Ancylothrix sp. D3o: one gene and its partner. Each later gene encodes a partner of the first gene's protein in a complex. Links are inferred from orthologs where the notes say so. Each region holds a gene or a part of one and is shown in the gene's direction. Other genes may lie near its edges.

Region 1 (15,878 bases):
CCTTTGTCCGCTCTCCGCTCCGCCAGTCTTTGTTCTTGTACTTCCTTGCGCCGCTGCATCTTCTGCCGGTAGGCTTCTTCGCTCTTTGTTTTTGTGTCCTTTAATTCTTGATCTAAGCTCAAATCATTATTTTCTTCCATAAACCTTTATCCTCATTTGAAATTCGGTATTTTGCCGGTTAAGCTGAGATTAAGGCTAAGTTAATAAAGATGTTTACAAACCTTACACCCAGCCATGCCTGATTCTTCCGATTTTTTCTCACCTCGCAGTCGCTACTACGGTAAGTGGACACCAGAAAACTTGGCTTTTGATGCAAATTTACAAGAATTTGCCCAAAGAGTCACCTTAATTTGTGCTTTGGAAACCGGCGGTAAACTCACCCCAGAACAAGCTTACGATGAAATTAGAAAGCTTTGGCATCAGCTAAAACGCTCTAAAAAAGAACTGGGAATTGGTGAGTCTACCCCGGATACCCCTGGCGGAAGCCAGCAAGAATAAAACTTTTATCCCAAGTTCTCCTTTAAATTAACTTAAATTAAGCAACAAATAAAGGCAAGCGGTCACTCAGTACCGCCTTCGCCTGTTACAATCAAAACTTACGCATCTAACATTTAAAGTTTCTATGAATTCTTTTTTGCCTCATCCTCAAGTCTCGATGCTGCCGGTAAAAGAAGCTGAGTTAATTATTTTAAATTTGGCAGATCAGGCTTCGGGGTTGTCTGATGTGGAAAGTGTGAGTTTGCCTGAAGCGGCTGGACGTATTTTAGCAACGGCGGTGACAAGCGATCTCAATTTTCCTCATTGGGATAATTCGGCTATGGATGGTTATGCGGTGCGTTATGAAGATGTGAGCGGTGCTGAGGAACACCAACCGGCTCTACTGCAACTTGTAGCAGAAATTGGCGCCGGTACTCAACCCCACGTTTCTATTAAAGCAGGTCAAGCCGCTCGCATTCTCACCGGCGCCATGATGCCAGAAGGCGCAGATACGGTGATCATCCAAGAAGTGACTAAAATTGAAAATAATCAAGTTGTTATTTTAAAAGCCCCAACTTCGCAAGGGGAATTTGTGCGATATGGGGGACAATATTACAAAGCCGGCGAGCCTTTGTTAGACGCTGGAGTGGTTTTGAATGCCCCAGAAATCGCCGTTTTAGCAGCAGTTGGATGTCATCAAATACCAGTTTACCGGCAGCCAAAAGTTGCTATATTATCCACCGGCAACGAACTTGTCACCCCAGAGAAAACATTGAGTAGCGGTCAAATTTTCGATTCAAACCAATATGCTTTAGTAGCAGCGGTGAAAAATGCCGGTGGAGTGCCGGTGCCGTTAGGAATTGTCAAAGATGATCCCGAAGCCTTAAAACTAGCCATTTCTCAAGCCTTAGAAACAGCCGATATAGTCTTATCCACCGGCGGCGTTTCTGTGGGAGATTACGATTATGTAGAAGAAATTTTATCCCGCCTTCGCGGTAGAATTCATATTAGCTCAGTAGCGGTGAAACCAGGCAAACCTTTAACCGTTGCCACATTTTCTAAACCTGAAACTGCTCAACAAGTTTTATATTTTGGTTTACCAGGAAATCCAGTTTCTACCTTAGTCACATTTTGGCGATTTGTGCAACCGGCCATCAAAAAAATAGCCGGATTATCGAATAACTTTGAACCGATTTTTTTGCCAGCCATAACACGCCAAGATTTGCGATCTGATGGCAAAAGAGAAAGCTATTTGTGGGGAAAATTAATCCCAGTCAAACAAGGATTTGAATTTGAACTGGCCGGTGGTACTCACGCCTCAGCCAATTTAATTAATTTAGCACTTACCAACAGTTTAGCAGTGGTGCCGGTGGGAGAAAAACTCATTCCTGCCGGTGCAGAAGTGCAAGTTATGCAGATTGGAAATGGATAAGTAGGTAATTAGTAATTAAGTAAAATTATAGTGAACAAAAAGCCCGTTTTTCTAAGAAATCAAGTTTTTAAAAACCTTAAAAATCAACATTTTATACCACCAATTCGGTTTAAAAATGTAGTCCGTACAGACGTTCTGCCCGTACAGACGAACTGCTGCGAACGTCTCTACCAACATCTGCATTTATCTGTAGTGGGGCAGGCATCCTGCCTGCCTAAAGGCAGCGGTTCAAAAAACCCCCCCACTACGGGCATCCGATCCGATACTACAGCCTAGAGGAAAAGATTTAATTAACAATTTAGCCAAAAAACTCAAACCTTAAAATAATCCACGTTTGCCATTTGGCTTAACCGTTAACCAATTAGTTTTTGCCAGCGCCAACTGCTCATCACTGACACGGGCGCCCGTAAGATTTGCCCCACAAAGATTTGCCCCTCTGAGATTTGCATGAGACAAATAAGCCTCAGTTAAATTAGCCCCGCGCATATCCGCACCTTCGAGATTAGCATAACTCATATAAGCCTTCGTTAAATCCGCATCCCGCAAAGAAGCTTGATTTAAACTTGCTCGGCCTAAATTCGCATTCGACAAATCAGCATTAGTAAAATTAGTTTTAACCAATTTAGCTTGATGTAAAATCGCTTCCCTCAAATCAGCACCGGCCAAATCTAAAAGACTGAGGTCTAAACCAGCAAAATCACGCCGGCCTTTCACATAAGCCGTTTTAACACTATTCGCATCCCATTTTGCCGACGAATTAACCTTTGCAGCCGAAGCACCTTTCCCCTCCATCGCCGTCGTCGGGCTTTTAGTCATCATACTTCGATTGCGCGTACCAGAGCTAGGTAAACGGCTAGAACTTAACTTGCTTTTTCGGGCTCGAATCGCCTCTGCCAAACGCGACATTTCCGTTCTGCCCCCGCCTTCTGCTTCAATATCCGTAGGTTCCTCTGGTTGAAGCAGAGTAGATTTTGCCATCGTCGCCATACCCTGAGCAAAACCCTCGCTGTTAAACTCAGCATTAAGCGCCCTCAGCACATCATTTGCTGATTGATAACGCCGGCGTACCGACACCTCAAGCATTCTTTCCAGAACACCCATCAATTTTGAACTAACCTGAATATTCTGGCGCCAGCAAATTTCGCCAGTCGTGGCATCATAGCCTAAATGACTTGGAGATTTGCCGGTTAACAAGTAAATACTCGTCACTCCCAGCGCATAAATATCACTAGCATAAACCGGCCTCAGCGCCATTTGTTCTGGAGGCGCAAACCCCGGTGTCCCAATTGCAAACGACGTTAACGCTGTTTGTTCCGAAGAATTTAAAGCCATCGTTTGACTGACATGATCCTTAACCGCACCAAAATCGATCAACACTAACTTATGGTCAATCGTGCGACGGATAATATTAGCCGGTTTAATATCGCGGTGAATCACCCGGTGATCGTGAAGGTATTGCACCACCGGCAAAATTTCCGTTAAAAACTGCCGCACCCCCAACTCAGTAAACGGCCCTGTTCGCTTTACTTCCTGCTTCAGGGTTGATCCATTCACATATTCCTGAACCAAATAAAAATCATCTTCAATTTCAAAATAATCTAACAGCCGAGGAACTTGCGGGTGATTACCAATTTTTCCCAGCGTTTTTGCTTCCCGCTTAAACAACTCCCTCGACATCTCCAACACTCGCTCAGAAGTCGCCACCGGACGCAACTGTTTAATCACACAAGTTGGAGTTCCTGGTAACGAGATATCACTTGCCACAAACGTTGCGCCGAAACCTCCTTGACCTAACGCTTGATTTACCTGATAGCGGTCGCGCAGCAAAAGCTTACTACCACAAGCTTGACATCGGTGAGCGTGGTCTGGGTTCTCTGGATTGGGACAGGCTGGATTTACACAGAGCTTCATTCTCTACTTTACCCGACTGCGTGTGTTGCTGTTTGATAGCTATCTGGCTTGCTTGACAAGTAGATGCTTATATTGTTTCAGTTCGACTCAGATAGTTTACATGAGCGCCGCTCAGTTATAGCCCTTCCTTATATTCTTCGGGGTTTCAGGGGTGAGCGTGAGGCAAGCGCCTGCAAATTACTGTTCAAAGAACTATATTTTTTCAACGATAGTTTCGAGACTGATCCACAAGGGCGGGATGCCCAGAGATGGCTTCTCTCGTTTTACCCCTATACTTTAAGTTGCCTCAAAATCTTAGCGTATGAACAGCAAAAAATACTTCTTTGCCTGATTTTTACATATTTTGTTCTTTTTGTGAAGCTGGCTCGCATCCCCCTGTCTTTCCCCCAGAAAAACTCATACCCTAAATTAAACCCTTCCTTGAAAAAAACCACACAAGCATCTTACAACCGACCATAACCAACTAAGTTATCAATGATACAAAGTTTGGGTATCATAAACTATCCTTTTTGTCAATAAAAACAGGCATCATTCGCAACCACTAACCACCCCAGAACCCACAGCAGTAAAATAAACAGGCGAAAGGTTCAAAGATTAAAAAACGCCATCGCACCCTTTAAGCCCACCTGACAACGGAAACGGAAAATTAGCAATGCGTATCTCCCTAAACTGGTTGCGAGAATTAGTAGACATCTCGCTGAGCCCAGAAGAACTAGCCCACCTGCTAACAATGGCAGGTTTTGAAGTCGAAGATATCGAAAATCGCCGCAGTTGGGCGGATGGGGTCGTTATGGGTAAAATCCTCGACCGGCAACCCCACCCCAACGCCGATAAACTCAGCGTTTGCACGGTCGATGTTGGTGCCGGCGAAACCTTAAACATCGTCTGCGGGGCGCCCAATGCTCGCGCTGATATTCATGTAGCGGTAGCCGTTGTCGGAACCTATCTCCCCCAAATCGACTTAAAAATCAAACCGGCCAAACTGCGCGGCGTTCCCTCCAACGGCATGATCTGCTCGCTCGCAGAACTCGGCCTCAGCAAAGAATCCGCCGGCATTCATATTTTTGAATTAGAAAATCCTGTTTTGGGCAGCGACATTCGCCCCCTCTTAGGTTTGGATGACGTAATTTTAGATGTCACCGCCACCGCAAACCGCGCCGACGCCCTCAGTATGGTAGGCATTGCCCGCGAAATTGCCGCCCTCACCGGCGCCACCGTCCGTCTGCCAGAAGTTGCCGAACAAAAGCAAGCGCTTGGCAGTGGCGTGCAAGTTGAAAAATCCCTGCAAGCTTGCCCTATCTACATCGCCACCGAAATTGAAAACATCAAAATTGCCCCTTCTCCGGCTTGGTTGCAACAACGCCTACAAGCCGCCGGTATCCGCCCGATCAGCAATGTTGTAGATGTCACCAATTATATTTTGCTGGAATGGGGTCAACCGCTCCACGCCTTCGACCGCGAACGCTTACAAAATATTGCCGGTTCTCAAAGCTTGACAATTGGCGTGAGATATGCTAAGGAAAATGAAACGCTGAAAACCCTCGACGGTCAAGAACGCAACCTGCAACCGCAAAACCTTTTAATTACCGCCAATGACAAACCGGTAGCTTTAGCAGGGGTGATGGGTGGAGAAGACAGCGAAGTTTACGAGGGGACGCAAAATTTAGTCTTAGAAGCTGCGATTTTTGAACAAGCCCCCATCCGCCGGTCAGCCAGAGCCCAAGGTATCCGCACCGAAGCCTCAACGCGCTATGAAAGGGGAGTTAACCAAGCCGAATTAACGATAGCCTGCCGGCGTGCTGTACAGTTAATTGCAGAATTGGCTGGGGGAAATGCCATCAGCCAGCAAACCTCAACCACCGGCCCCGAAACCTATACCCGTTCTGTTACCTTGCGCCTTGAACGAGTTGATCAAATTTTAGGCAAAATAAAAGACGGTACCGGCCAACTGCAACCCGCCGATATGGAGAGGATTTTGGTTGCATTAGGTTGCACAATTAACAAAGGTGAAAAAGAGGGAATTTGGGATGTAACAGTGCCGGCTTATCGCTATCGAGATTTAGAGCGAGAAATTGATTTAATCGAAGAAATTGCTCGTCTTTACGGATACGATAACTTCTGCGAAACGTTGCCCTCAAAAACTGAAGCGGGATATTTACCCACCGAGCAAAAAGCAACAAGAGAAGTGCGATCAGCTTTTCGGGGTGCGGGTTTAACGGAATTAATGCACTATTCCTTGGTTCCGACTTCTGGAGAAAATCAAGTCGTTTTAGCAAATCCTTTGTTTGTGGAATATTCGGCACTACGAACAGAAATGTTAACCGCTCTTCTTGATGCCTTCCAGTATAATTTGGAACAAGGAAATGGGGCGGTAAATGGTTTTGAAACTGGCAAAATTTTCTGGAAAGAAGGCGAAAGTCTGAAGGAAAAAGAAATGATTGCCGGTATTATTGGTGGAGATCCATCAACCGGCCGGTGGGTACGCAGTGGCAAGGAACAAGCTTTAAGCTGGTTTGAAGCAAAAGGCGTCTTAGAAAGTGTATTTGAGCGCTTGAATTTGACAGTGGAATATAAGGCAGATAAAAGCGAAAATCGCTTACACCCAGGACGCACTGCTGCTGTATGGTTGCGTGGAAAACTGTTAGGAATTTTTGGACAAATTCATCCACAATTACGGCGGGAAAAAGGCTTGCCAGAAGCAATTTATTTGTTTCAATTTGATTTAGGGTTGATAGTAAATGCGTTATCTCAAGGGGCCGGTGTGCGCCGGTTTAGTGCCTATTCTACTTATCCCGCAGCAGATCGAGATATTGCATTTTTCGCGCCGGTGAGTGTGCCGGTGGGTGATATTGAACGCAGTATTTGCAAGGCTGCCGGTGGTTTATTGGAGTCGGTAGAATTGTTTGATGAGTATCGTGGTGTGAATGTGCCGGAAGGTCAACGGAGTTTAGCTTTTCGTTTAGTCTATCGGGTAAATGACCGAACGCTGACGGATACGGATGTTGAGCCGGTGCAGCAAAAAGTCCGCGATGCACTGATTAAAAATTTCAGCGTGACTTTGAGAAGTTAATCAATTGTCATTTGTCATTTGTCATTTGTGTTTTCCTTGGCCCTAAAACCCTTTTTCAAAGGATAAAACACCTTATGACAAATTTTTCCAAGTGACCAATGACCAATGACTAACTAAGTCAACTTAATTGTAGGATGGGTAGAGGAACGAAACCCAACACTCTCGACGCTTTGATGGGTGACACTTTGATGGGTTTTGCTTACGCTCTACCCATCCTACAATTAATTAAGTGCCTCTACTTAATGACTAATGACCATTGACCATTGACAAAATATGAACAAATACATAATGTGGGGAAGTTATTGTGCTGATGTTTTGGAAAAACGGGTTCCTTACCGTGAGGCACATTTAGAGGGAATTGCCAAATTAAAAGAGGCCGGTGTTGTTATGACAATTGGCCCCACAAAAGATTTAACAAAAGTGTTTGGAATTTATCAAGCCGAAGATGAGGAAACAGTAAGAAAAGCTATTGAGGCTGATCCTTATTGGCAAAATGGAATCTGGACAAAGTATGAAATAAAAGAGTGGATTCAGGCTTTTTGAAAAGATGTCTTATGTACGGGCAGTGCCCCTGTGCCTGCCCTGAACAATGACCGATTAAAATTTAACTTTATAAAGCTGAAACAATTCACCGGCCTGTTTTTTCTCAATTTTTACCTGAGAATCTTTCAGCAACTTTTCCCAAACATCCAACTCTTCTAAAAACACCTCCGCCCCTAAATAAGTCTCTAAAATTGACCAATTTTCCGCTAAAGGCGCATTGATATCTAAAACATCAAAAACAAAAGAACCGCCTGGTTTAAGCACCCGCTTTACTTGTGCCATGACACCTTGCCAGTATTCCAGGGGATAATAACAACTCCAGCCGGTAGCAAACACCAAATCAAACTGACCGCTATCATAATTTAACTCGTGAGCACCACCTAAATTCACTTTTTTAAAGAGCTTAGAATTCATTTGTGGGCCACGAGTATTTAAAGCTTCAACAGCCACCGTGCTAATATCTTGACCGTAAAAAAAAGCCCCCCAATCTCGCCAAGGATAGACCAAAAAACTCACCCCACAACCGAGATCCAAACAACGCTGATTTTTTTGTGGTTGGGCAATTTCCCAAAAACGAGAAGCAATTTTAGCCTCCAAAGAACCGGCAGCCCAATCATGGAAAACCTGCATTGCTTCTACTTCGGGCGGTAACTCAAAGGCTTGTCCCAAATATTGCCGGTTAAAACGCAACGCCACCGCATTTAACAAAGGCTGAACCGCATCAGCCGAAAAGGCAGAGTGTGCGGTTGATGCCGGTGTGCTGCCTTTTGGCGAGGAAGACTCTTGTTTTTTTGACATTCCTACCTATCGACCCTTCAGAGCCTTTGTAAAATTCTTGCGATAACTTTGGTTTGCCACCACCAACACCGGCCACAACAACGACAACTTAAGCCGGCTGGCAAAAGACTTCTCAAAATTCGTTTGGTTATAGCCCTTCCAGAACTTCCACGCCCCATAACCATAACCAACCAGTAAAACAAACACAATCAATTTAGGCATAACCAATCCCAAAGCTTAAGACTATGTACGATCATTCTCTAGTTTATCTGGTTTCCCTGTCCGTTGGTAGAACTTCAGAGACGGATGCCGTAAATTTTAGCCAATAGGGTTTATCCTTTAAGATAGGAAGATTACCCCAGGCAAGCCGGTATCTTCCACTTGCCAATTTTTGCCCTTGGTTTTCGTCCCCAATCTCCCTGGTCAAAGCCGAGTTAGTCTTTAACAAAAATTAACCAAAAAAATTGACGCTCGACCCAGAGTTTCAGCCACAAAAAATACTGGGTTATTTTTGGGACATCCTAACCGGCAATGGCGAGATAAACTCAGTCCCGCCACCACAGTAAACCCTCAAAAGCGGCCAACAACAATCCGACCAAAACACAGGCCATAAAATCTAGGATAATAAGAAGCAGCAGTAAAGACGGAAAAGCCAGCAAATTGTTAAGAAAAATCATAAATAAGGATACATTTACGGAGGACTTATGAGAGCAGTGTTGATGGCTGGAGGCTCAGGAACGCGGCTGAGACCGCTAACCTGCGATTTGCCAAAACCAATGGTGCCGGTATTAAATCGGCCCATCGCCGAACACATTATTAACTTATTAAAACGCCATAACATCACCGAAATAATCGCCACCCTACACTACTTACCAGACGTGATGCGAGATTACTTCCAAGACGGTAGCGAATTTGGTGTTCAAATGACCTATGCAGTCGAAGAAGATCAACCCCTTGGCACATCAGGCTGTGTTAAAAATATTGCCGAACTGCTCGACTCAACTTTCCTTGTAATCAGCGGTGATAGCATCACAGATTTTAACCTCACTGAAGCGATAAAATATCACAAACAAAAGCAATCAAAAGCCACATTAATATTAACCCACGTTCCCGATCCTATGGAATTTGGGGTTGTGATTACTGATAAAGATGGCCGTATTCGCCGGTTTCTCGAAAAACCCTCAAGCGGAGAAATTTTTTCTGATACTGTCAACACCGGCACCTACATCCTCGAACCGGAAGTTTTAGACTACCTGCGGGAAAACGAAGAAAGCGATTTTTCTAAAGACTTATTTCCTTTACTGCTGGAAAAAGACGAACCGATGTATGGTTTTATCGCCGAGGGATACTGGTGTGATGTCGGTCATTTAGACGCCTATAGAGATGCTCAATACGACGGTTTGCACAAAAAAGTCAAACTAGAATTTGCCTATGAAGAACGTTCGCCCGGTTTATGGATAGGTCAAAACACTTATATAGACCCGACAGCAAACATCGAAACGCCGGTTTTAATTGGCAATAACTGCCGCATAGGGCCAAGAGTTCAAATAGACGGCGGTAGTGTGATCGGAGATAACGTCACCATTGCAGCCGATGCAGATATTAAAAGGCCGGTGATATGGAATGGTGCGATCATCGGCGAAGAAGCACATTTACGAGCCTGCGTAGCTGCTAGAGGCGTGCGAGTAGACCGCAGAGCGCACGTTTTGGAAGGCGCAGTGGTGGGGCCCCTATCAAGTGTAGGCGAAGAAGCTCAAGTCAGCCCGAATGTGCGTGTCTGGCCGAGCAAAAAAATCGAGGCCGGTGCCACCCTCAATATCAACTTGATTTGGGGACAGTCGGCCCAGCGAAACCTCTTCGGACAACGGGGAGTATCGGGACTTGCCAATATTGATATCACCCCAGAATTTGCTGTCAAACTGGGCGCCGCCTATGGTTCTACGCTCAAGCCCGGTTCCTCGGTTACGGTGTCCCGCGATCAGCGCAGCATTTCGCGGATGGTGTCGCGTTCTTTGATAGCCGGTTTGATGTCGGTGGGAGTGCATATTCAAAACTTAGAAGCTACCGCCATTCCCCTTGCCAGAGCGATTATTCCTACCTTATCAGTGGCCGGTGGAATTCATGTGCGCTTGCATCCAGAGCGGGCAGATTCAATGTTAATCGAATTTTTTGACGAAAAGGGAATTAATATCTCTAAACCCCGCGAGAAAAAAATTGAGGGCGCTTATTTTAAAGAAGATTTCCGCAGGGCGCAAATTCAAGAAATTGGAAATATGGCTTATCCCAGTCAAGTGCTGGAACTTTACAATAGTGCCTACGAGAGTAATTTGAATACTCAAGCCATTTATCATAGCCGCGCTAAAGTTGTGATTGATTATGTTTATGCTGTGGCGGGGGCTGTGTTACCCCAGCTTTTGGCAAAATATGGCTGTGATGCGGTGGTGTTAAATGCGAGTTTAAATCAAACACCGCCGGGAAACGAAGAGAGAGAAAGTTTGCTCCTCCAACTTGGTCATGTGGTGGAAGCATTGCGGGCGAATTTTGGTGTCCAGGTGGCTGCTAATGGTGAGCAGTTAATTTTGGTGGATGAAGCCGGCAATTTGATTCGTGGCGAAATTTTGACGGCGGTGATGGTGGATATGATGTTAACTAGCAACCCTCGCTCTACGGTGGTGGTGCCGGTTCACTCATCCGGTGCTATCGAACAAATTGCCCGCCGGCATGATGGGAAAGTTGTTCGCACCAAAGCCAATCCTACAGCTTTAATGGAGGCTTGCCAAAATTTCCCAAATGTGGTAATAGGCGGCAGTGGTGAAATGGGGTTTATTTTCCCGCAACTGCATCCGGGGTTTGATGCGATGTTTTGCATTGGCAAGTTGATTGAAATGCTGACTTTGCAGGAGCGATCTTTGGCTCATATTCGTTCGGAGATTCCCCGTGTGGCTCACCGGCAATATAGTTTACGCTGTCCTTGGACGGTTAAGGGGGCGCTGATGCGTCATTTGGTGGAAATTCACCCGGCAGAAAATTTAGAACTAATTGATGGGGTGAAGATTTTTGACCGCAGCAGCGATAGTTGGGTTTTGGTGTTACCGGATGCCGGTGAGCCTTTGGTACATATTTTTGCTAACAGTAATGATCCTGACTGGGTAGATGAAAATTTGCGTGACTATCGGCACCGAATTCAGGCGTTTGTAGAGCAAGAATTTTAAGGGTTAGGAAGCCCTTTAGGGGTTACTACGAACAAACTCCTTAAAGGTTTTAGGACAAAAGAAAGAGTAAAATTAAATGGATAGATTGTTTAAGGATGACTTCGGGGTTTTATGAACAGTTGCATTTTGATGGCGGAAATTTTACAAAATCCGCAATTACGCTACACGCCAGACCAAATTGCTATCGCTGAGATGTTTGTGCAGTTTCCGGCGCTGAAGGCTGAAGACAAACCATCAACTTTAAAGGTGGTGGGTTGGGGAAATTTGGCCCAAGAAATTCAAGAGCGCTACCACCAAGGAGATCGGGTGCTGATTGAAGGCCGACTGGGTATGATTACGGTAACGCTGGCGGATGGTGTCAAAGAAAAACGTGCCGAGTTGACAGCTTCTCGCATTCATAATTTAGGGGCGGGGGGGGTTGAGTTTTCCAGCCATGTTGCTCAAAGAGCACCGGAAACAGTGTCAATGGCTGCACCGGCGCCGAGTAATGTGGTGCAGATGAGTCCTCGCGCTGCGGTACCGGCTCCCAAAATCACTGAACCGGCACCTAATAGCACACCGTCTCAGGAATGGCAATACACAGCGCAACCTGAGCCGAACCCCCGCCAAAGCGAAACGCTAAGAAGCGATTCAGATTCTTCGCTTGATGACATTCCTTTTTAAGAGATTTTTGTAAGGTTTGGTGGGCCGAAATAAGGGGGAGATTGGTCATGGGGCCGGTTAATTCTCCCCCCTTTTTTTCGGAAAAAAGAAACGTAACAAAATTAAACTTTATACGTTTCTAAAGTATGATAAAGGTGCGAAAAATTAAAATTGCCGGTTTTGGGGAATGCAAGGGAGCCTATGGCGAAGCGAACGACTATATCTTGGATTTCTGCATACAACTCGGCACCCAGTCTTCTACGAGAAATTCCTTTAAAAGCTCATAGGAATTTTCTTCCCAGCAAGGCTCAGGACACAACCATAAAAGATTAGTGACAACATCAAGAATAATCGCTTCCAGGTCGTTTCCTTCAAAGAGTGCGTTTAAAGCTGTTTTATCTCGGTAGCGGAGACTTTGCAGGGGTGAGGCGAAACTGACACTCGATGAATACCAGCCAGTCATTGCATCTGTTTCTGTATCTTGTGGGGTTTCAAGATAAGTTTGGGCTGGTTTTAATTTTGGGGAGCCTAAAGGTCGGTGAACTTTGGCTGCTTCGGCTCGTAAACTAAAATGCACTAATTCGACGTAGGCGGTATCCTTTGTTGTTGGTAGGCTCATAAGCACAAAAAAGGGGGGTGAATAGGTTTTCACGCTGGGGAGAATTTAGTAATTTTTAACAACAAGCTGGAAAATAGAAAATCCTTCCTGCCGGCAGTCCTCTACACCATCCATACTTCTTATGCGGAAGGAACAATGAATTTTTAGCTTGTTGATGCACCCCGTCCAAATCTTGCTGCTGGTTTTCTACCCTTTTCGATTTTAAATGCTTGATGCCTAGATTGGAAATGCCCTTTACCTTTGCTGTGGGGATAAAATGTGGCTTTATATTAATTATTGTTGCGAAAAGGCCAAATTTTCTAGGTTCTGGGGCGTTGAAAATTGGCTTGTCTTTTTTGGAGGGTTGGGGATTTTTATCTACAATCTGTAGGGGCATTTTTAGCTGTGTGAAGCGATGGCTTTTTTGATGGGATGTTTCAAAGTGGGTTTATGGGATGTTTCTCTGAGATGTTTCTTAATGTTGAGGGATGGGGGCGAGGGCCAAGCTTAGGAGACGATTTCAAGCATATTTAGCTGAAAGACTGCGCCAAAGGTTGTGGCGATTCTTTGCCTTACGGAGTTTGGGTCTATGTTTGGGATAAATTCGGCGAGGCTGCCGACCGGCTTGTGGGCGATGCCGCAGGGGATGATTTTTTGGAAGCCTTCGAGGTTGGGGTTGATGTTGAGGGCAAAACCGTGCATGGTGATCCACCGGCTGACTTTGATGCCGATGGCGGCGACTTTTCGATTTTCTACCCAGACGCCGGTTAAGCCTTCGATGCGTTCGCCTTTGAGGTTGTATTGATCAAGGACTTGAATGATCACTTCTTCGAGTTGGCGGAGATACCAGTGTAAGTCTGGTTGGTGGCGTTTGAGGTTGAGGATCGGATAACCGATTAGTTGCCCCGGACAGTGATAGGTTACTTCTCCGCCGCGTTCGATGCGGTGGATTTCATCGGGGCAAGTGGTGGGGTCAAATTTGAGGAATTCTAAGGTTGCACCGCGTCCTAGCGTGTAAACAGGCGGGTGTTCTAGCAATATCAGGATGTCTTCTAGGTCGGGGTTTTGCCGGCGCTGGTTGACGAGATTTTGTTGCCATGTCCAGGCGGTCATGTAGGGGACTATGGGCCGGTTGTACAGTAGACAGTTTTGCTGCGTTTGGTTTGGGTTGAGATTGAACAAAGGTCGGTTTTTTGGTTGAGGTTGGCGCTGACATTTTAAAACTTTTGGGGGCCGGTTGACCTGTTCACCGGCTCCGGGGGATGGCTGACAAGTGCTTTGAGAAGCGACTCGGCTGGTATGTCCAGGCAAAAATTAACTCTCAGATCGCTAGACGCAAAAACAAAAATGATATAAAATAGGGTAAAACTACCAAAAAATCAAGAGTAAATTGACTTAAATTTACTCGGAAATTGGGGAGAAAATTAATACGATTTTTCAAGGAATGCAACAGATTTTAAAGAGAAAGTAAAACTTGCTGTTGTTCGGAATACAAAGTGATATTCTGTAATTAGAAACAAATTTTTTGAGGAGAGGAGTTAGTTACAACCAGGCCATACCTACGGGACGCTACACAAATAGAAAGTGCGAACGGTAGGGCAGTTGTCGCCGTCGGGACGCATCAAGTTTATAAGCGCGACCCTTGTGGCAAAAGTGGTTTAGATAGAAATAGCGGAGTATTGCCGGTTGATCAATTCCCGCCAGAGGTCTTTATTTGTCCTCTGTGAACCATTGAGAAAGTCTAATAAACGTTGTGTTTGACGTCACGGTGGCTTTCGAGAATCGGCAAGAAAAAAACTCAAAAAAGTTCGGCTCTGTTTTTGATAAACAGGCCAGAAAAACGGGCCAATTCATTAATTTTAGGAAAGCGGTAATGACCGCCCCGCTTTCCCCTCACCGATGGTAATTGTCTTAGGGTGGGGTATTCAGCGGAAAATGCAAATATGAAGCTTGTTATCCATGGCAAAAATATTGAAATCACCGATGCGATTCGTGAGTACGTCAATCAAAAGATTGAGAAGGCGGTGAGTCACTTTCAGCATTTAACAATGGAAGTGGATGTACATTTGTCAGTGGCCCGCAATCCTCGGATCGGTTCTAAACAATCGGCTGAGGTGACAATTTATGCCAATGGTACTGTAATCCGTGCAGAAGAAAGCAGCGAAAATCTTTATGCAAGTATTGATTTAGTGGCGGATAAAATTTCGCGGCAATTACGGAAATATAAGGAAAAACGGCAGGATCAAAAAACTACTGCTCAGTCAATAGCAACGGCTGTCGAGGCTGAAGAAGCAACGGTTGTTTCTGATTTGATTGGCAATCGTACTGCGGAATTGCCGGCGGATGTAGTACGCACAAAGTATTTTGCAATGCCGCCCATGACGGTGCAAGAAGCTTTGGAACAACTTCAATTAATTGATCACGATTTTTATATGTTCCGCAATGCCGAAACAGGGGAAATTAATGTGATCTATGAACGCAAACATCATGGCGGTTATGGATTAATTCTTCCTCGCAATGGCAATGGGCAAGGAAACGGAAAAAATGGCAAAACTGCTGCCGGTAATAGCCCTTCTTTGAAGGAAGTTAAAAGCTAAAAAGCTAAAGTTGATGGGGTTGCTATGCCCACCTGATTGTAGGGTGGGATATCCCCACCGGCCAACCCAAAAACCAGCCGCTTCAAGAAACAAAAAAAGGTGGGCATAGCTAACCCACCTGGCAACCGAAAAACAGAAAAAGGTCGGCCTAGCCCAGCCTAGTTAGGCAATAGTTTGTAAGGTTTGCAAAGATTCTTGGATGTGGCCTTGAAAGTTCATCATAGAGTTAAAAATGTGGCGAATAACGCCGTCTTTGTCAATGACATAAGTGACTCTTCCTGGGAGTAAACCAAAGGCGGCGGCGGGGACTCCATAGGTTTTACGCACTTGGTTGCCGGTGTCACTGAGGAGACTAAAAGGCAGGTTGTATTTTTTGGCAAATTTTTGATGAGATTCTGGCGAGTCTCCGCTGACTCCGATCACTTCAGCACCGGCATCAATGAAAGTTTGATAATTGTCGCGGAAACCGCAAGATTCGGCGGTGCAACCAGGGGTGTCGTCTTTTGGGTAAAAATAGAGGACAACGGCTTTTTTACCGCGAAAATCTTTGAGGCTGACGGGGGTGCCGGTTTGGGAAGCAAGAGTGAAGTCTGGGGCGATGTCTCCAACTTTGACGCTC
Region 2 (15,650 bases), on another replicon or contig:
GCCAATCCCGAAGAATTAGCGTAGCGAACCAAACTGGCGTAGGGAACACCAGAACGATCCGAAATTTCCTTCATTGTCCAGCCTTTTTCAGAAGCCAATTCATAAATTTTCAAGCGAATTAAACCCATACTATTGACAACTCTTCAAAAATGATATTTAATAATTTTACAACAAAAAGGCGAACGCCTAACAACAGGTTTTGACACCTCCAGCGTTCGCCCCTTATAAATCAAATATGAATACTATGGTAACAAAATTTAAACCAACAACACAACCACTCTACACCCCCTGGCACCGGCTGACTCGATTTGTCACCAAACAAGCAATCGCCCTACTGTTAGGAGTGAAACTCAAAGACATAGATCGCATCGAACGCTGGGCAAGAGTCTTACTGGTAGTTGGCCCACATCTCAGCCGATTTGTCAGCTATGCCGACTTGCCCCCCATTCCCCACGTCGCTCCTCCCACCGCCAAAGATTACCTGTACTGGCGGCGGCGCTGGGGTAAAGTCGCCCCCAAATTTTGGGCCGAATTTTACGCCGACTTTTTTGCACAAGCAAGCAACCTCGAAGAACTCTTCAACTGGGGACAAATCGCCATCATCGCCGCCCAAGATATGCCCCAAGCCCAAGCCGACTGGCTGAAAAACAAATATAACCGTGAACAATTTTGTCGGGAATATTTCTAAGAAACACCGGCAAATTAACCACAATTCTATCTTCCGGTACTGGTTGGGGCCGGCCCCCATCAGCCAGCATAAAATTTAACCCTCTAACTTAGCACCCGTATGAAATTTAACCTTGGTTGCCTGCTCGCCTACGACATCTTGCAACCCAGCACCCTGATCTTCAACATTCGCCCCTACAATAACAACCACCAAAAAATCGAGCAAGAAACCCTAGAAATCACCCCCCAAATAGAAATAGAAGCAAACAGCAGTCAGCCAGACAAAGAAAATCGTTACTTTCGAGTCAACGCCAACCCCGGCAAACTCGAAATCAATTACCGCGCCACCGTTGAAAGCTTTCCCCTGCACAAAGAAGCCAGCAATATTATCGAAATTCCCCCCGCAGAATTGCCCCTAAAAATATTGCCCTACGTTTTGCCAAGCCGGTATTGCCAATCCGACCAACTCATTCAACTAGCAGACAGCGAATTTGGCACCTTACTGCCAGGATATAGCCGAGTCCAAGGAATTTGTAACTGGATTTACGAAAAAGTTACCTATCTTGCCGGCAGCACCAACTCCCAAACCTCCGCCTACGATACCGCCATCGAAAGAGCCGGTGTTTGCCGAGACTTTGCCCATTTAGGAATCGCCTTTTGCCGAGCCATGAACATCCCCGCTCGATTCGTGGGAGGCTATGCCTATGGCTTAACCCCCCCCGATTTTCACGCTTTTTTTGAAGCTTATCTCAACAATGAGTGGTATTTATTCGATGCCACCCGCCTAGTACCCTTAACCGCTACCATTCGCATCGGTACAGGGCGCGATGCCACCGATGTCTCCTTTGCAACCATTTTTGGCTCCGTCCAAATGCAGCAAATGAAAGTATTTATCGAGCCGGTTTCTGAACAAAACACCACCCCTCCTCAAACCTTCATGCCAACTACCGATGCCATCGCTACCTGTTAGCAAGCAATGCTTAGATAAAAAAAATAAACCGCCGTTATTCTTTTTTTCCTCCAAACAAAACCCATAATTTTTTATGATCACCCACAGCAAACAGTTTCTTACCGTCTAACCAAGGTGTTCCTAAACTTGTCGAAACACGGGGCTTTAAACCCAATTTTTCGGTAAGATTGTGACAGTGCGAGACCGCTTTCCGTACTAGGGTAGCTGATAAATCAGCAAAACCCGTGTAAATTAACTTAGAAAGTTAGTCATGTAGAGCTTCTGTGAGTTATTGCCTCAATCCTAACTGCCCCAACCCAGGCGATCCCTTAAACGCTCATAACCGCATTTGCCGACAGTGCGGTTCATCCCTATTGCTAAAAGAGCGTTACCGCGCTCTTCGTCTGTTGGGAGAAGGTGGGTTTGGGAAAACCTTTGAAATTTCAGACACCAATAAAACCACCAAAGTTTTAAAAGTTCTCACCGAAAACAACACAAAAGCCATTGCCCTTTTTGAGAGAGAAGCCAAAGTTTTAGAACGCTTAAAACACCCCGGAATCCCCAGAGTAGAGCCAGACGGCTACTTTACCTTTTTACCTCGCAACAGCAATGTTATACTACACTGCTTGGTAATGGAAAAAATCGAAGGCTCCAATTTAGAAGAATGGTTTATTAACACCGGCTCCTCTCAACCCCTCAGCCAAAAACAAGCCCAAGCCTGGTTAAAACAACTCGTTGAAATTTTAGATAAAGTCCACCACGAACAGTATTTTCACCGCGATATCAAACCCTCCAATATCATGCTGCGGCCCACCGGCCAGTTAGCTTTAATTGATTTTGGCAGCGTCCGCGAAGTCACCGGCACCTACCTAGCCAAAGTCGGCGGTGGAGGTCATAAAGTCACCGGCATTGTTTCCCCCGGCTATACTCCCCCAGAACAAGCCAACGGAAAAGCCGTCCCCCAGTCCGATTTTTTTGCCCTGGGACGGACAATGGTATTTTTATTAACCGGCCATGATCCCAACGATTTCAGCGAAAATCCCCGCACCGGCCAGTTAATTTGGCGCGAAAAAGCACCTCAAATTTCCCCAAGTTTTGCCGATTTAATTGATTACCTAATCGCCCCTTTCCCCGGCAACCGGCCCCAAAATACGGGGGTAATTTTACAGCGCTTACACGAAATTGATACTCCTGAATATTCCCAAAACAACACACCGGCTAATCTGCCCACAGCCCCGCCTCGTGCAGTCAACACACCGCTGGCTAGTTTACCTCGTTCTAAACGCAAAAGACGCTCCCAAAAACACAATTCTCAATCCCGCAAAAGCTGGATACCCAAACGCTCTAAACTCATGGGGGTTATTACTCTATTGCTCTTTGCCGGTGGGGTAACAGCCTTATTCACAGCCGCCGGCAGCGAATTTTCGGACTCGTTTTTACGAGAGCGCAATTCGCCGATAGTCTTAAATGAACTTCCACTCCCAAATAACCCAGTTACTTTGTCTGGAAATAGCTGGAAAAAGCCTACCCTCGCCAATACTCTCGCTGGTCATTTATGGGGTGTCAATGCCCTTGCTATTAGCCCGGATGGCAAATTATTAATTAGCGGTTCGGTTGACAAAAATGTAAATGTCTGGAATTTGGCCCAGGGAACCGTTATTTACTCGCTGAAAGGTCATACAAATGAGGTATGGGCTATTGCGATCAGTCCCGATGGCAAAACGGCTGCTTCAGGCAGTGGCGATAGCACAATTAAACTTTGGGATCTTGCCACCGGCACTCTTAAAAAGCAATTTTCTTCTCAGAGTGGTTGGGTGGTGGCGCTTGCTTTTAGTCCCGATGGCAAAACCCTGGTTTCTGGAGGCGCAGACAGTACAATCAAAGTTTGGGATCTGGCGAATGATCAACTAAGGGCTACTCTGAGAGGACATTCGGAGGGGGTGGTGGCGCTTGCTTTTAGGAATGTTATGGGGAGTGAAACGCGCCAGCCTGGAAGTAGTCTTTTGGTGTCTGCCGGTGGAGATAATAAGCTGATGTTGTGGGATGTGCTCTCCTCTTGTGATGCCGGTCAAGTTTGCTCTCCTCTGAAAATTCTGGAAAGCCAGTCCCGACGAGTGCAAACGGTGGCTTTTAGCCCTGATGGTAATATGCTTGCAAGTGGCAGTGGGGATGGCAGTATTAATTTATGGAATTTAAACAGCGGCAAGGTAGAACAGACTTTTTTCGGGCATTCAGATGTGGTGAATTCGCTGGCTTTTAGCCCTGATGGTAAAATTTTGGCTTCGGGTGCCGGTAGTTTAGACAGTACGGTTAAACTTTGGGATGTGGAGGGAGGCCAATTATTGGATACTCTCAAAGGTCATGTCGATACTATTCACGCAGTGGCTATTACTCCTGATGGCAAAACTCTGATTAGTGCTAGTGAAGATACTACTATAAAAATTTGGCTTTTAAGGTAATAAATTGTTTTTTTTATCTTTTATCACCAAACAAATCCCTAATAACAAATAACAAATATGTTTAATTTAGAAAAGTCTCAAGGGGATGATAAGCGTTTAGAAAAATTCTGGATTTTGGCCCTCACCGGTTGCGCGTTTTTTTTATATAGTGTTGATCTTGATAATTTGCCTTTGCGTGATTGGGATGAGGGGATTGTTGCCTCGGTGGCGCGTGATATTTTTCTTTCTTCTAATTGGCTTTTTCCTACTCAAAATGGCGAAATTTATTTGAATAAGCCTCCCTTAATTCATTCGTTGATTGCTGTGGTTTATCACTTTGCTGGGGTGAGTGAGTGGTCGGCAAGATTTGTCCCCGCCATGTTATCGGCGTTATGTGTTCCGCTTTTATATGGGGTGGCGCGTGAGGTTTTCCCCCGCCGGACACCGGCTATTTTTTCGGCTTTGGTTTATCTTACGTTGTTGCCGGTTCTCCGTCATGGCCGGTTGGCGATGTTGGATGGCGCAATTAATTGTTTTTTGCTATTAACAATTTGGTGTGTTTTACGTTCCCGTCGAGATTTACGTTTTGCCTTTGGTGTTGGTTTGGGTTTGGGTTTAGTAGCTTTAACAAAAGGAATTTTAGCGATACTTTTGTCTACAATTGTAGGGATTTTTATTCTTTGGGATACGCCGCGTTTGTTGCGTTCAAAATATTTGTGGTTTGGGTTGTTTTTGGGGGCGTTACCGGCCTGCGCTTGGTATGGGTTGCAAATTCTCCACTATGGTGATGTTTTTGTCAAAAATCATTTATTAAATCAGTCGTTTAACCGCATTGTGACAAAGGTGGAGGGAAACACCGGCCCAGTTTGGTATTATCTGCTGGAACTTTTAAAATATGGCTGGCCTTGGTTATTTTTTGTGCCGATGGGGTTGCGCTTATTGTGGGAAAATCGGACGATGGGCTGGGCAAAGTTAATTTTTGTTTGGGGTGGGGTGTACTTAACTGTCATCTCGTTGATGCAGACAAAATTACCTTGGTATGTGTTGCCGGTTTATCCGGTGTTGGCGTTGGTTTGTGGGGTGAGTTTGGCTGAGATGTGGGGCCGGCGGATTGTCAATCGCAGGTTTTTTCCCGTATCAGAGTTACAGAAGGGAAAAATTTATTCTGGCTGGTGGGTGGGGGTGTTTGGGTTGTTGGCGGTGGTGGGTTTGGCGGGATGTGTTTATTTTGGGTTTGGGCCGGTTATTGAACCAGATATCCAGTTAGTGATGGCTTGTGTGGCTGTGACAATGACGGCGGTGGCGTTTTTAATTTTCCAACAAGATCCGCAGTTTATTTTAGTTTTGTTTTGGGGTTGTTATTTGTCGTTGACTTTGTTTGTGATCAGTGATCATTGGGTCTGGGAATTAGCAGAAAATTATCCCGTTAAGCCGGTGGCGGAAATTATTAAAAAATCAACTCCGCCAGGGAAGATTATTTATACTTCGTTTGGATATAACCGGCCTTCTTTGGATTTTTATAGTAACCGCCGAGTAATTGCCGCGAGTTTGGAACAACTGCAAAAACACGCCCAACAAGAAGATAAACCGTATTTGTTATTGGATGAAAAAGCATTGCAGAACATCAAAATAAATGGGAAGAAAGAATTGGGAAGAAAGGCCGGGTGGATATTGGTAACAGGGGATTAGTATATTTGAGAAAGTTGCGGTTAGAACGAGATCAGCAAAAAGTATGGCTATATCAAATTTATACTCCTGAGATTTTTGAATAAAAAGTTTAACTCACTGCTTGATGAGCATTACAGGTTAAAGCCTTATTTTAGTGGCGGTGGAAACGAATTTTACCGAATCAACTTTTCCGGGGGAATGTCGCTACATTTTTAATCTATAGATTCGATGGTTTCGGAGACTTCTTGTAATATTTTTTGAAAAGGGGTGTCGGCGGGGGGTGTCCAACCGGAGAGAGTAACAAAAGTGACACCGGCAGCCACAACACCGGCCACCACAGCTATAAGAGAAGGACGTTTTGATAAGCGCACATCGCGCCAAACTCTGGCCAGAGGTCGGCTTTGTTGACGCAGAGTGCGTCCCACCGCTAGGCGGCGGAAATTAAAAGGATCACGGACATAATGACCACTGGCAGAAATAACCAAACGTTCTTGGCAATAGGGGCAAGCATAAAGACCGCCAAGCACAGGAGGAGTTGGTAAAGTGCTGGTACGGTTACAGATCGGGCAACTGACGGAATGGCTGTCAAAGATGTGAGCGTTCATTGGTTTATCCCGCTTTCCCAATAAAAATGATAAATTTTGGCGGAGTTGTTAATGAAAAAGGCCGGTGAAAAAAGCCGGTGGTGTGAGAAGTTGGGCATCGGAAAGCCTATCTGCCCGACACAGCCCTAAAAAGAGAGCTTTTGCTGGCGCTAGTGGGGGTTTATCTTGCAGCGCAACATCCTGAAAGCCCTAGCATTGTGCCAGAGGCCGATACCGCTGTGGGAGTTTTCCACCTATTTCTAGTCTACTGCCGTTATTTAAATCTTCCTAGCGGGGGGAGAGGGTTAATTTTGGCAGTAAGAAGTGTTTTAGCTTTGGAGATTGGGAATTTGCCAAGTTAGTAATTTTTGTAAAGCTGGGCCGTCGGTAAGGTTGTAGTGTAGGGGCGTGAGGGTGATGTAGTTGTGGCGGATTTTTTCGACATCGGTGGGAATGCCGGCCGGTAAATGTAAGTCATGGGGTTGTTCGACTTCTTCGAGGACTTCACCGGCCAGCCAGTAATAAGTTTTGCCACGCGGATCTACTCGTTTTTGAAAGACATCGATATACCGGCGTACTCCCAGACGGGTGAGGGCGACACCGGCAATTTCTTCGCTGTTGACCGGTGGAATGTTGACATTTAATAACATCAGGGCCGGTAAGGGGTTGTTTTGAAGGTCATCGAGTAGCTGTTTGGCGTATTGGGCTGCCGGTTTAAACTCTCGCAGAGTATAGGAAGCGAGGCTGAAAGCGATACTGGGGATGCCTTCAAGTAGCCCTTCCATTGCGGCGGAAACGGTGCCGGAGTAGAGGATATCACTGCCGAGGTTTTGGCCTTGGTTGATGCCAGAGAGTACAAAATCAGGTTTAGAGTCAAGTAAGGCCCATAGTGCCAGTTTTACGCAGTCGGCGGGGGTTCCCGAACAAGACCAGGCTTTGACGGCGGGGTGAAAGATAGACTCAACAATTTCGGCGCGGATGGGTTGGTGGAGAGTGAGGCCGTGTCCGGTTGCTGAACGTTCTTGATCTGGACATACGACGCTAACATCATGGCCGGCGGCGGCTAGGGTGTTAGCGAGGCTGCGAATACCGAGGGAAAATATGCCGTCGTCGTTGCTTAAAAGGAGTTTCATGGTTGTGTGGGTAGGAATTTTACTAGGGCAACTCCACAAATGTACAATGACATATCTGCGTTTATCTGCTATAGGATGCGGTTTTATTACTTTTAAACATGGCCGCAAGATGCCGGCCCCACAGATGGAGTTTAGGGTTTTGGGGATGGATTGGGTTAAACTCGGATTGACTGCAATTTTTAATGATATCTTTGCGATGAGTACGACTGCGCTTTCAGATTTAGAGGCTCAATTGGATACGCTGCTTCACGAGGGGCAGCAGGCGATTACCAGTGCTGATAGTTTAGAACGTTTGGAAGAGTTACGGGTTGGCTATTTTGGGAAAAAGGGTCAACTTTCTAAGATTTTGGGCGGGATGGGCCGGTTGGATGCTGCTGATCGGCCTCGAATTGGGGCCATTGCAAATCAGGTAAAGGATGCGCTGCAAGGTGATTTGGATGCGAAGCGGTCAGCCCTAGAATCGGCTGCTATTCAAGCCCAGCTTGAGTCAGAAACGCTGGATGTGACGATGCCGGCGGTGTTTCGTCCTCAAGGTCGAATTCATCCTTTAAATGGAATGATTGACCGGGTTTTGGATATTTTTGTGGGGTTGGGTTATACGGTGGCCACCGGCCCGGAAATGGAGAGTGATTATTATAATTTTGAGGCTTTGAATACGCCGCCGGATCATCCTGCTAGGGATATGCAGGATACGTTTTATTTGCCTGATGGAAATTTGTTACGGACTCATACTTCGTCTGTGCAAATTCGCTATATGGAAAATCACAAACCTCCGATTAGAATTGTGGCACCAGGTCGGGTTTACCGGCGAGATACGGTGGATGCTACTCATGCGGCGGTTTTCCATCAAGTTGAGCTTTTGGCGATAGATGAGGGGTTGACTTTTAATGACCTCAAGGGAACTTTGAAGGAGTTTTTACGGCAAATTTTTGGGGAAGATTTAGAGATTCGTTTCCGTGCTAGTTATTTCCCGTTTACGGAACCTTCGGCGGAGGTTGATGTTAAGTGGAAGGGTAAATGGTTGGAGGTTCTGGGCTGCGGTATGGTTGACCCCAATGTGTTAAAACAGGTAGGTTATGACCCTGAAAAATACACGGGTTTTGCAGCCGGTTTTGGGGTAGAACGTTTCGCTATGGTTTTGCACCAAATTGATGATATCCGCCGCGTTTATGCTAGTGATTTGCGCTTTTTACGGCAGTTTTAATTTTGACAAATGAGATGATAACGAGTGAAAGATTAAACTGGTTTAAATTTGTAACCCAAATCAAAGGCTCGGTTATTCCTGCTGTTTTGGGGAGGGTTTGGTTTTGTGGTTTTTTGGGGTTTATTGTCTCGGTTTTGTTTTATTTTAAGCTGCCGGTTAATACTCCGATTTTTGGGTTTGTTCCTAATATTGTGATTGGGTTGTTGTTAGTTTTTCGGACAAATACGGCCTATGAGCGGTTTTGGGAAGGACGAAAACTTTGGGGCGGTTTGGTTAATACTGTTCGCAATTTGGCTCGGCAAATTTGGGTGGCTATTGATGAAAAAGAACCCCAGGATGCTCAGGAAAAAATTGCTGTTTTGCGCTTGTTGGTGGCTTTTGCAGTGGCCACAAAATTACATTTGCGCGGCGAAAATGTTAACTCTGAGTTAGAAAGTTTAATGTCTGCCGAACGTTATGAAAAACTCAAAAGTATGAATAATCCTCCCCTAGAAATTGCGTTTTGGATTGGGGATTATTTACAAAAACAACATGACCGAGGTTGTATGAATAGCTATCAACTAGCAGCACTTTATAAACTGCTTGATGCTATGGTTGATATGTTGGGAGGCTGTGAGCGAATTTTGAGAACTCCGATGCCTTTGGCTTATGCTATCCACTTGAAACAGTTGTTGTTGATTTATTGTTTATTGTTGCCTTTTGAAGTTGTGAGTAAGTTAAATTGGTGGACGGGGCCGGTGGTTGGTTTAGTGACTTTTATGTTGTTTGGAATTGAGGAAATTGGCCTGGAAATTGAAAATCCTTTTGGGTTAGACGCAAATGATTTACCGCTGGATACTATCTGCGGGACGATGTTACGAAATATCGAAGATTTAATGTCTCTCTACCCTAGTGTTCACTCTCATTCTGTTAATTTGGCGGAGATGTAGGATTGATAATTTAGGGGGTTTCAAGATTTTTCTTGATTTCGTTTAAGCACAGTTGTTGTGCTTTTTGAAAGTAGCTGGACATGATAAAAGCCATGATGGGATAAGCTAGGGGCGAGGTTAATTCAAAATAAAATTCCCAGGTGAGAAAGGTTGAGTTTGCGGCGTTGGGGGTGGGGGTAAATGTCCAATCTCCGCCGCCGCTTTTTACTAAGAATGAAAAGGGGGGTTTAAAACCTTTGACGAGGCGATAGGTTTGTTTTGTGGGTCGTTTGAGTGTGATAATTTCTTCATCAATGATCGAACCGTCTGAGTTGGTGACGCAACGAGTTACTCCTTGCTGCATTTCGCCTCCGCCGGCTATTTCTGCTTTGCAAATGGCGGGGATAACTCCATAACCTTTAAAGACTTTGGGTAAGTTTTCTAGGTTGGTTGCAAAGTCAAAGACTTTTTCGGGTGAGGCTTTGATTTCGATGGCGGCTTGGCTTTGAATTTTCATGGTTTTTTGGAAATAAAAGTTTAGGGAAATTTTTTTGCGGTTATTGCCGTTGTATTTTAACTTTGATTGGGCACCAGGCAATTAGGGATCTGGGGGTTTTTTGAATGCTCGCCGGAAATGGGGGCCGGTTGTCGGTAAAATTAAGCTGTTATCTTCAACGAAAAAAACTATGGCAGTTGTTCACTTAGCAATTGAAGGAAAAGGGGCTGTTGAAGCCGCCGAAGCGCTTGTGGCAAGCCCTGATATTAATGGAATGTGGCAGCCGGTGGAAGCAACAAACCGGGAGTGTATCCATTCGGTGATTCTTAATATTATCTTGGTTTCGAGTGGGGAAAAACTTTCTCAAGAAATCAATAGTTGGTATCAGCGGTACAAGAAGGCTGAGGCTGATAAAAAAATTGATAATGTGGTTTTGGTGGCGAATGGAAAACGCTTAGTTGTCAAAAATTCCACTCTTGATGAAATTCGGAATGTGATTTTCGCTAAGTAGGTTTTTGGCTGGGCTATTCACCCAGCCTACTTTCTCGGAAGTGTTAAACTAAATTGAAGGAGTTTTTGGAGTTAAGTTTATGCCTTCACCTTTTCCGGGGATGAATCCTTATTTAGAACATCCTGATTTTTGGCCGGGAGTGCATCACTGGTTAATTATTGATATGGCAAGATTTTTATCGCGTCAGCTATTCCCTAAGTATTTGGTTTCGGTTGAAGTGCGAATGTATGAAACGGCAGGCGATGATTCTATGTTGGTGGGCATTCCTGATGTGACGGTACAGCGTTCTTTTAGTTCAACGAAACCAACAGAAACTAATGTTGCGGTTGCTGAATCACCGGCACAACCTCAAACGGTAATACTTGCTGTGCCAGAGATTGTTAAGCAAGGCTATTTAGAAATTTTAGAGGCGGAAACAAAAGAGGTTGTCACGGCAATAGAACTTCTTTCACCAGTTAATAAACGTTCGGGTAAAGGACGCGAAACTTATCAAAAAAAACGCAATCAAGTGTTAGGCAGTTTTACGCATTTGGTGGAAATTGATTTGTTGCGGGGTTGGCAACAAATGCCTTTAGTTGGTAATGAAATTCAAAGTGATTATCGAATTTTGGTGAGTCGGAGTAACAGCCGGCCTCGTGCTGATTTATATGCGTTTAATTTAAGAGATGAAATTCCTAAGTTTCCCATTCCTTTGAAATCAGAAGATGTTGAGCCGGTGGTGGATCTACAATCGTTATTAAATACAATGTATGATGATGGGTGCTATGTAGGAAAAATCAATTATACCCGTGAACCGTTGCCGGCTTTTTCAGAAAATGATGCGGTTTGGGCTGAGAATTTGTTGAAAGAGAAAGGATGCCGGTAGTTTACTTATTCGGATCGCTAAATGCCGGATTACTAATAAAGCTTTCACTGTAGACATTTTCAGGAAAGGAAAAAGACTAGCAGAATTAATTACCTATAAAGAGGGCCGGTGGCAACGCAAAATAAAGCCCTCTGGATATCCTTTATAACAGCACTTTTCCCATAATTAATTATTTCTTTTAATCTATAAAAATATTCAAAAAAAGCAGTTTGAATGGCCGACTACACCGCTCAATCACAGCGCATAATTTTTAATATAAAAACAAACTAGCTTTTCCCTCCCCCACCTCTTCGATCACCCGATAAAATCAGCAAAAAAATCTCACTCACTCCACAACCACAGCCCAAAACATTTTGCCAAAATCACTCGCCCTACCCCAATAGTAGATTTGCTACAAGCCCGCACATTTGTCAAAATAGAACAACCCAGCAACCGCCCTCGCAAAAACCTCTGATAAAAACCGCTCTCAACGATGTAGAATCTGTAAGGATTCCTAAACGCTGAACATGGACTGGACAACCCCTTTAAAATCTCAACAAGCAGACTTTATCAAAAGGCTGAAATCAACACCGGCTCATCTGTTGGACAGCAAAACCAGAGGATGCCACAGCGAAACCGTCACCATATCAGGCGAAAGACTCAAACAAATTCGCCTTGATTGCAAAAAATTAATCTTCCAAGCCGAACAAATAGGCTCAGTTCGAGAAATATTGCGAACTTATTTACAACAGCATATTTGTGAAGAAGCCCTTGCCATTTGCTTAGATAATCTCATCACAAAACGCGACACAGAAGAACGCAAAGAAACCCAAGAAAACGTCCATTTTACCCTTACCGGCAGCCCAGAAATAGGCATACACATCGCCACAGCCCAAGCAACTCCCGACACCGCCGAATGGAACATCCAACCCGCACAACTCCAAAACAACAAAGTTATAATCTGCCTATTGCTAACAGAAACAGTAAACGAAAAAAACTCAATTTTTCACCCAATCCTAGCCGGATTTTTACCCGTTGACAAAATAGCAAACCCCCACATTTCACAAACCCTAAAAATAACCGATTTACTTTATGCCGGCGGTTTAGCAAGCTATCTGCAAACCCCCACCATCCAACCAGAAAAAAACTGGCTGCAAATACTCACCGGCACCTCCACCTACGTCTATCCCCTCGCCATCAGCGGCGACGGCAAAATTCTGGCTTCCAGCAACTATGACGGCAGCATCAAACTTTGGGAACTCAACCACCCAGACCTAACCAAAGCCCTAGCCGGTCAACCCCGGTCATTTTACCCAATTTCTGGCACCAGCAACGGTCAACCGCTGGCCTCCAACAGCACCGACAAAAAACTCAACATCCTACACACCGCCACCGCCAGCTTACTGAGATCCTTAGCCGGTCATACCTCCGGCATCAGTTCCATCGCCCTCAGTGCCGACGGCCAAACCCTACTTAGCGGCGGCTACGACGGCACCATCAAAATTTGGCTGCTCAGCACCGGCCAACTGCAACGCCGTATCAGCGCTCATTCTGGCATGATCAAACCCCTCATTATCAGTACCGATAGCCAATTGATCGCCAGCGGAAGCATTGACAAAACCGTAAAAGTATGGTATGCAAGCACCGGCGAACTAATCCAAAGCCTCCCTCCCCAGGCAGATGCCATCGTATCCATCGCCATTGCCAACCAACTGCTAGTTAGCGGCACCCAAGACGGCACCCTTTCAATTTGGCACCTCGAAACCGGCAAACTACTCAACACCCTCAACGGTCACTATGGCAGCGTCCGCTCCATAGCTATTAGCCCCGACGGAAAAACCCTCGCCACCAGCAGCAGCGAAAAAACCATCAAACTCTGGAACCTAGAAACCGGCCAACTGCAAACCATCCTCACCGGCCATAATGATCCGATCATCAACCTAGCCCCCAACGCCAACTGCCAAACCCTAGACCTCAGCCTACACCGGCACCCCAACCCAGGCTGGTAATAGAAATATCCCAACAGCGGCAAGCCGGTCAAAGCCCCGAAGGGTAGCAAAGCCAATCACTAATGACCACCCTCGCAAAAAACCAAATATTAAGATATAACCAAAAAGTAATTGTGTCCATGTAAATAAATTGAAACCATAAAACCATGTCACCTCACTCCTCGCCGGCTGTCCTCCTAGTGGACGGCTACAACATCATTGGAATATGGCCAAGCCTAAAAAAAACCCGTGACTGCGACGGTATGGAGGCTTCCAGGCGAGACTTAATTGAGGCAATGGTTAACTACAGCGCCTATCGCGGTTATGACACCCGCATCGTTTTTGACGCCTATTATCAAGACAGCCCAGGCAACCGCGAAGAAATCACCCGTTATGTGTGCGTCCACTATACCGAATTTGGCCAAACCGCCGATACCTTCATTGAAAAAACCTGTGCCGGGTTTCGCTACGAAATGGCCCGCAGCAAACAACGCCTGATCGTCGCCACCTCCGACCGCGCTCAACAGCTTACCGTCGTTGGCTATGGTGCCGAATGGATGTCTGCTCAACAATTAGCCTTTGATGTGGACTTCTCTGCCACCAACCGCCGCAAACAGCAATCAAACAAAAAAAACTCCCGCAGAATGCTTTTCAGCGCCCTTGACCCCGCCGCTCAAGAACGCTTGGCCCAATTGCGGATGGGCCACCGGCTTTAACACCAACCCCCGAAAAAAAATTTTCAAAAAAATTTGCCAAAGGTACTTGCCAAATCCTGCCAGAGGTTGTTATTGTATTAAAGGTGATGCGAAACGTTCCTCGGTAGCTCAGTGGTAGAGCGGTCGGCTGTTAACCGATTGGTCGCTGGTTCGAATCCGGCCCGGGGAGTTAAATATACAAATAGATTTTTCCTTTTAGAGCTTAGATAGAAAAGCCAGTCTAAACTCTAAAAAGAAAGTTTAATAACTGATAGCTTTATGGCTCTAGGTACTTCTGGAAGCTTCGTTAATTTCTGGTCACTTGACCCGGAAATTGTATTTTTGAATCATGGTTCGTTTGGTGCTTGTCCTTTGCCGGTGTTAGCCGCACAGCAACAGTTTAGAGAGCAACTCGAACGCGAACCAGTGCGGTTTTTTGGCCGGGAATATGAACCCCTGCTGGATGCAGCACGCGCTAAACTGGCTGAATTTGTAGGCACCGCCACTGATGAGATAGCTTTTGTCCCCAATGCAACAACAGGGGTAAATACTGTTTTACGTTCTTTGAATTTTAAGTCAGGCGATGAATTATTAACCACTTCCCACGAGTATAATGCCTGTCGCAATGCTTTGGAGTTTGTAGCTCAACGTGCCGGTGCAAAAATTGTCATTGCAGAAATACCCTTTCCTATTGCATCACCGGCCCAAATTATTGAAGCCATCTTGCCCAAACTTTCTGTCAAAACACGGCTAGTTTTAGTAGATCATATCACCAGTCAAACCGGCCTAATTTTTCCCATTCAAGAACTAGCAAAAAAACTCAGTTCCTTGGGGATAGATATTCTCGTAGATGGCGCTCATGCACCCGGTATGATTCCCTTAAAATTAAACGAATTGGGGGCAACGTATTACACCGGCAACTGTCATAAATGGCTCTGTGCGCCAAAAGGTGCGGCATTTTTATATGTGCATAAAAGCCGACAAGAATTGATTCGTCCTTTAACAATCAGTCACGGGGCAAACTCTCCCCGCAAAGAGCGTTCAAAGTTTCAAGTAGAGTTTGATTGGATGGGAACCCCTGACCCTTCAGCCTATTTATCAGTGCCGGTGGCGATTGATTTTATGGAGTCATTATTACCGGGTGGTTGGGAAGAATTAAGAGCAAAAAATCACGAGTTAACATTAACAGCAAGAAAGCTGCTTTGTGAGAAATTAAAAGTACCCGTGCCTTGCCCTAAAGAAATGATAGGCTCAATGGCATCTCTGCCTATTCCTGATGGAAATGCGATGGAATTACACGATATTTTGTTTGATGAATTTGGCATAGAATCGCAGATTATACCTTGGCCACAATTTCCAGGCCGGTTGTTAAGAATTTCTGCTCAAATTTATAATAACTTGGGCCAATATGAATATTTAGCAGAAAGTTTAATCAAAGTTTTGGCCGGTTGAATGTTGTTTTCAATCTAATCGCTCATAACTGAGGGTCTTTGGTAGCGGGTAACTCCTCTAAAAAACATCGAAATTATTTTGCTATTTCAGGAATCTCTAGCGGTTTTCAATGAG

What was found.
Region 2: the proteins of pheT (region 1) and pheS are in contact, whole or in part, in a crystal structure (PDB 6P24), measured with the Escherichia coli proteins. The link is inferred for Ancylothrix sp. D3o from one-to-one orthologs.

Annotation. Positions count from the first base shown.
Region 1 is NZ_JAMXEX010000011.1:167,697-183,574, reverse strand. What follows is about bases 4,115-7,181. They hold pheT (phenylalanine--tRNA ligase subunit beta), read left to right. Parts: upstream 4,115-4,472; coding sequence 4,473-6,890; downstream 6,891-7,181. Other genes in these bases: NG798_RS18420 (YciI family protein), read left to right, coding at 7,164-7,181. Outside these bases: cobO (cob(I)yrinic acid a,c-diamide adenosyltransferase), read right to left, coding at 1-140; NG798_RS18440 (hypothetical protein), read left to right, coding at 235-498; gephyrin-like molybdotransferase Glp, read left to right, coding at 656-1,909; NG798_RS18430 (serine/threonine-protein kinase), read right to left, coding at 2,228-3,820; more of NG798_RS18420, read left to right, coding at 7,182-7,433; NG798_RS18415 (class I SAM-dependent methyltransferase), read right to left, coding at 7,488-8,231; NG798_RS18410 (hypothetical protein), read right to left, coding at 8,238-8,432; NG798_RS18405 (mannose-1-phosphate guanyltransferase), read left to right, coding at 8,915-11,422; NG798_RS18400 (single-stranded DNA-binding protein), read left to right, coding at 11,534-12,085; NG798_RS18395 (hypothetical protein), read right to left, coding at 12,282-12,683; NG798_RS18390 (hypothetical protein), read right to left, coding at 12,739-13,059; lipoyl(octanoyl) transferase LipB, read right to left, coding at 13,170-13,775; hpf (ribosome hibernation-promoting factor, HPF/YfiA family), read left to right, coding at 14,606-15,259; NG798_RS18375 (peroxiredoxin), read right to left, coding at 15,422-15,878.
Region 2 is NZ_JAMXEX010000003.1:36,739-52,388, reverse strand. Bases 6,800-9,638 are described here. They hold pheS (phenylalanine--tRNA ligase subunit alpha), read left to right. Parts: upstream 6,800-7,634; coding sequence 7,635-8,642; downstream 8,643-9,638. Other genes in these bases: NG798_RS07565 (SRPBCC family protein), read right to left, coding at 9,582-9,638; NG798_RS07570 (bestrophin family ion channel), read left to right, coding at 8,660-9,571; surE (5'/3'-nucleotidase SurE), read right to left, coding at 6,800-7,438. Also shown: NG798_RS07610 (helix-turn-helix transcriptional regulator), read right to left, coding at 1-128; NG798_RS07605 (hypothetical protein), read left to right, coding at 236-688; NG798_RS07600 (transglutaminase family protein), read left to right, coding at 788-1,636; NG798_RS07595 (protein kinase), read left to right, coding at 1,900-4,074; NG798_RS07590 (glycosyltransferase family 39 protein), read left to right, coding at 4,132-5,742; NG798_RS07585 (hypothetical protein), read right to left, coding at 5,934-6,326; more of surE, read right to left, coding at 6,635-6,799; more of NG798_RS07565, read right to left, coding at 9,639-10,067; NG798_RS07560 (hypothetical protein), read left to right, coding at 10,237-10,557; NG798_RS07555 (DUF4058 family protein), read left to right, coding at 10,637-11,422; NG798_RS07550 (WD40 repeat domain-containing protein), read left to right, coding at 11,929-13,410; NG798_RS07545 (NYN domain-containing protein), read left to right, coding at 13,557-14,105; NG798_RS07535 (aminotransferase class V-fold PLP-dependent enzyme), read left to right, coding at 14,364-15,536.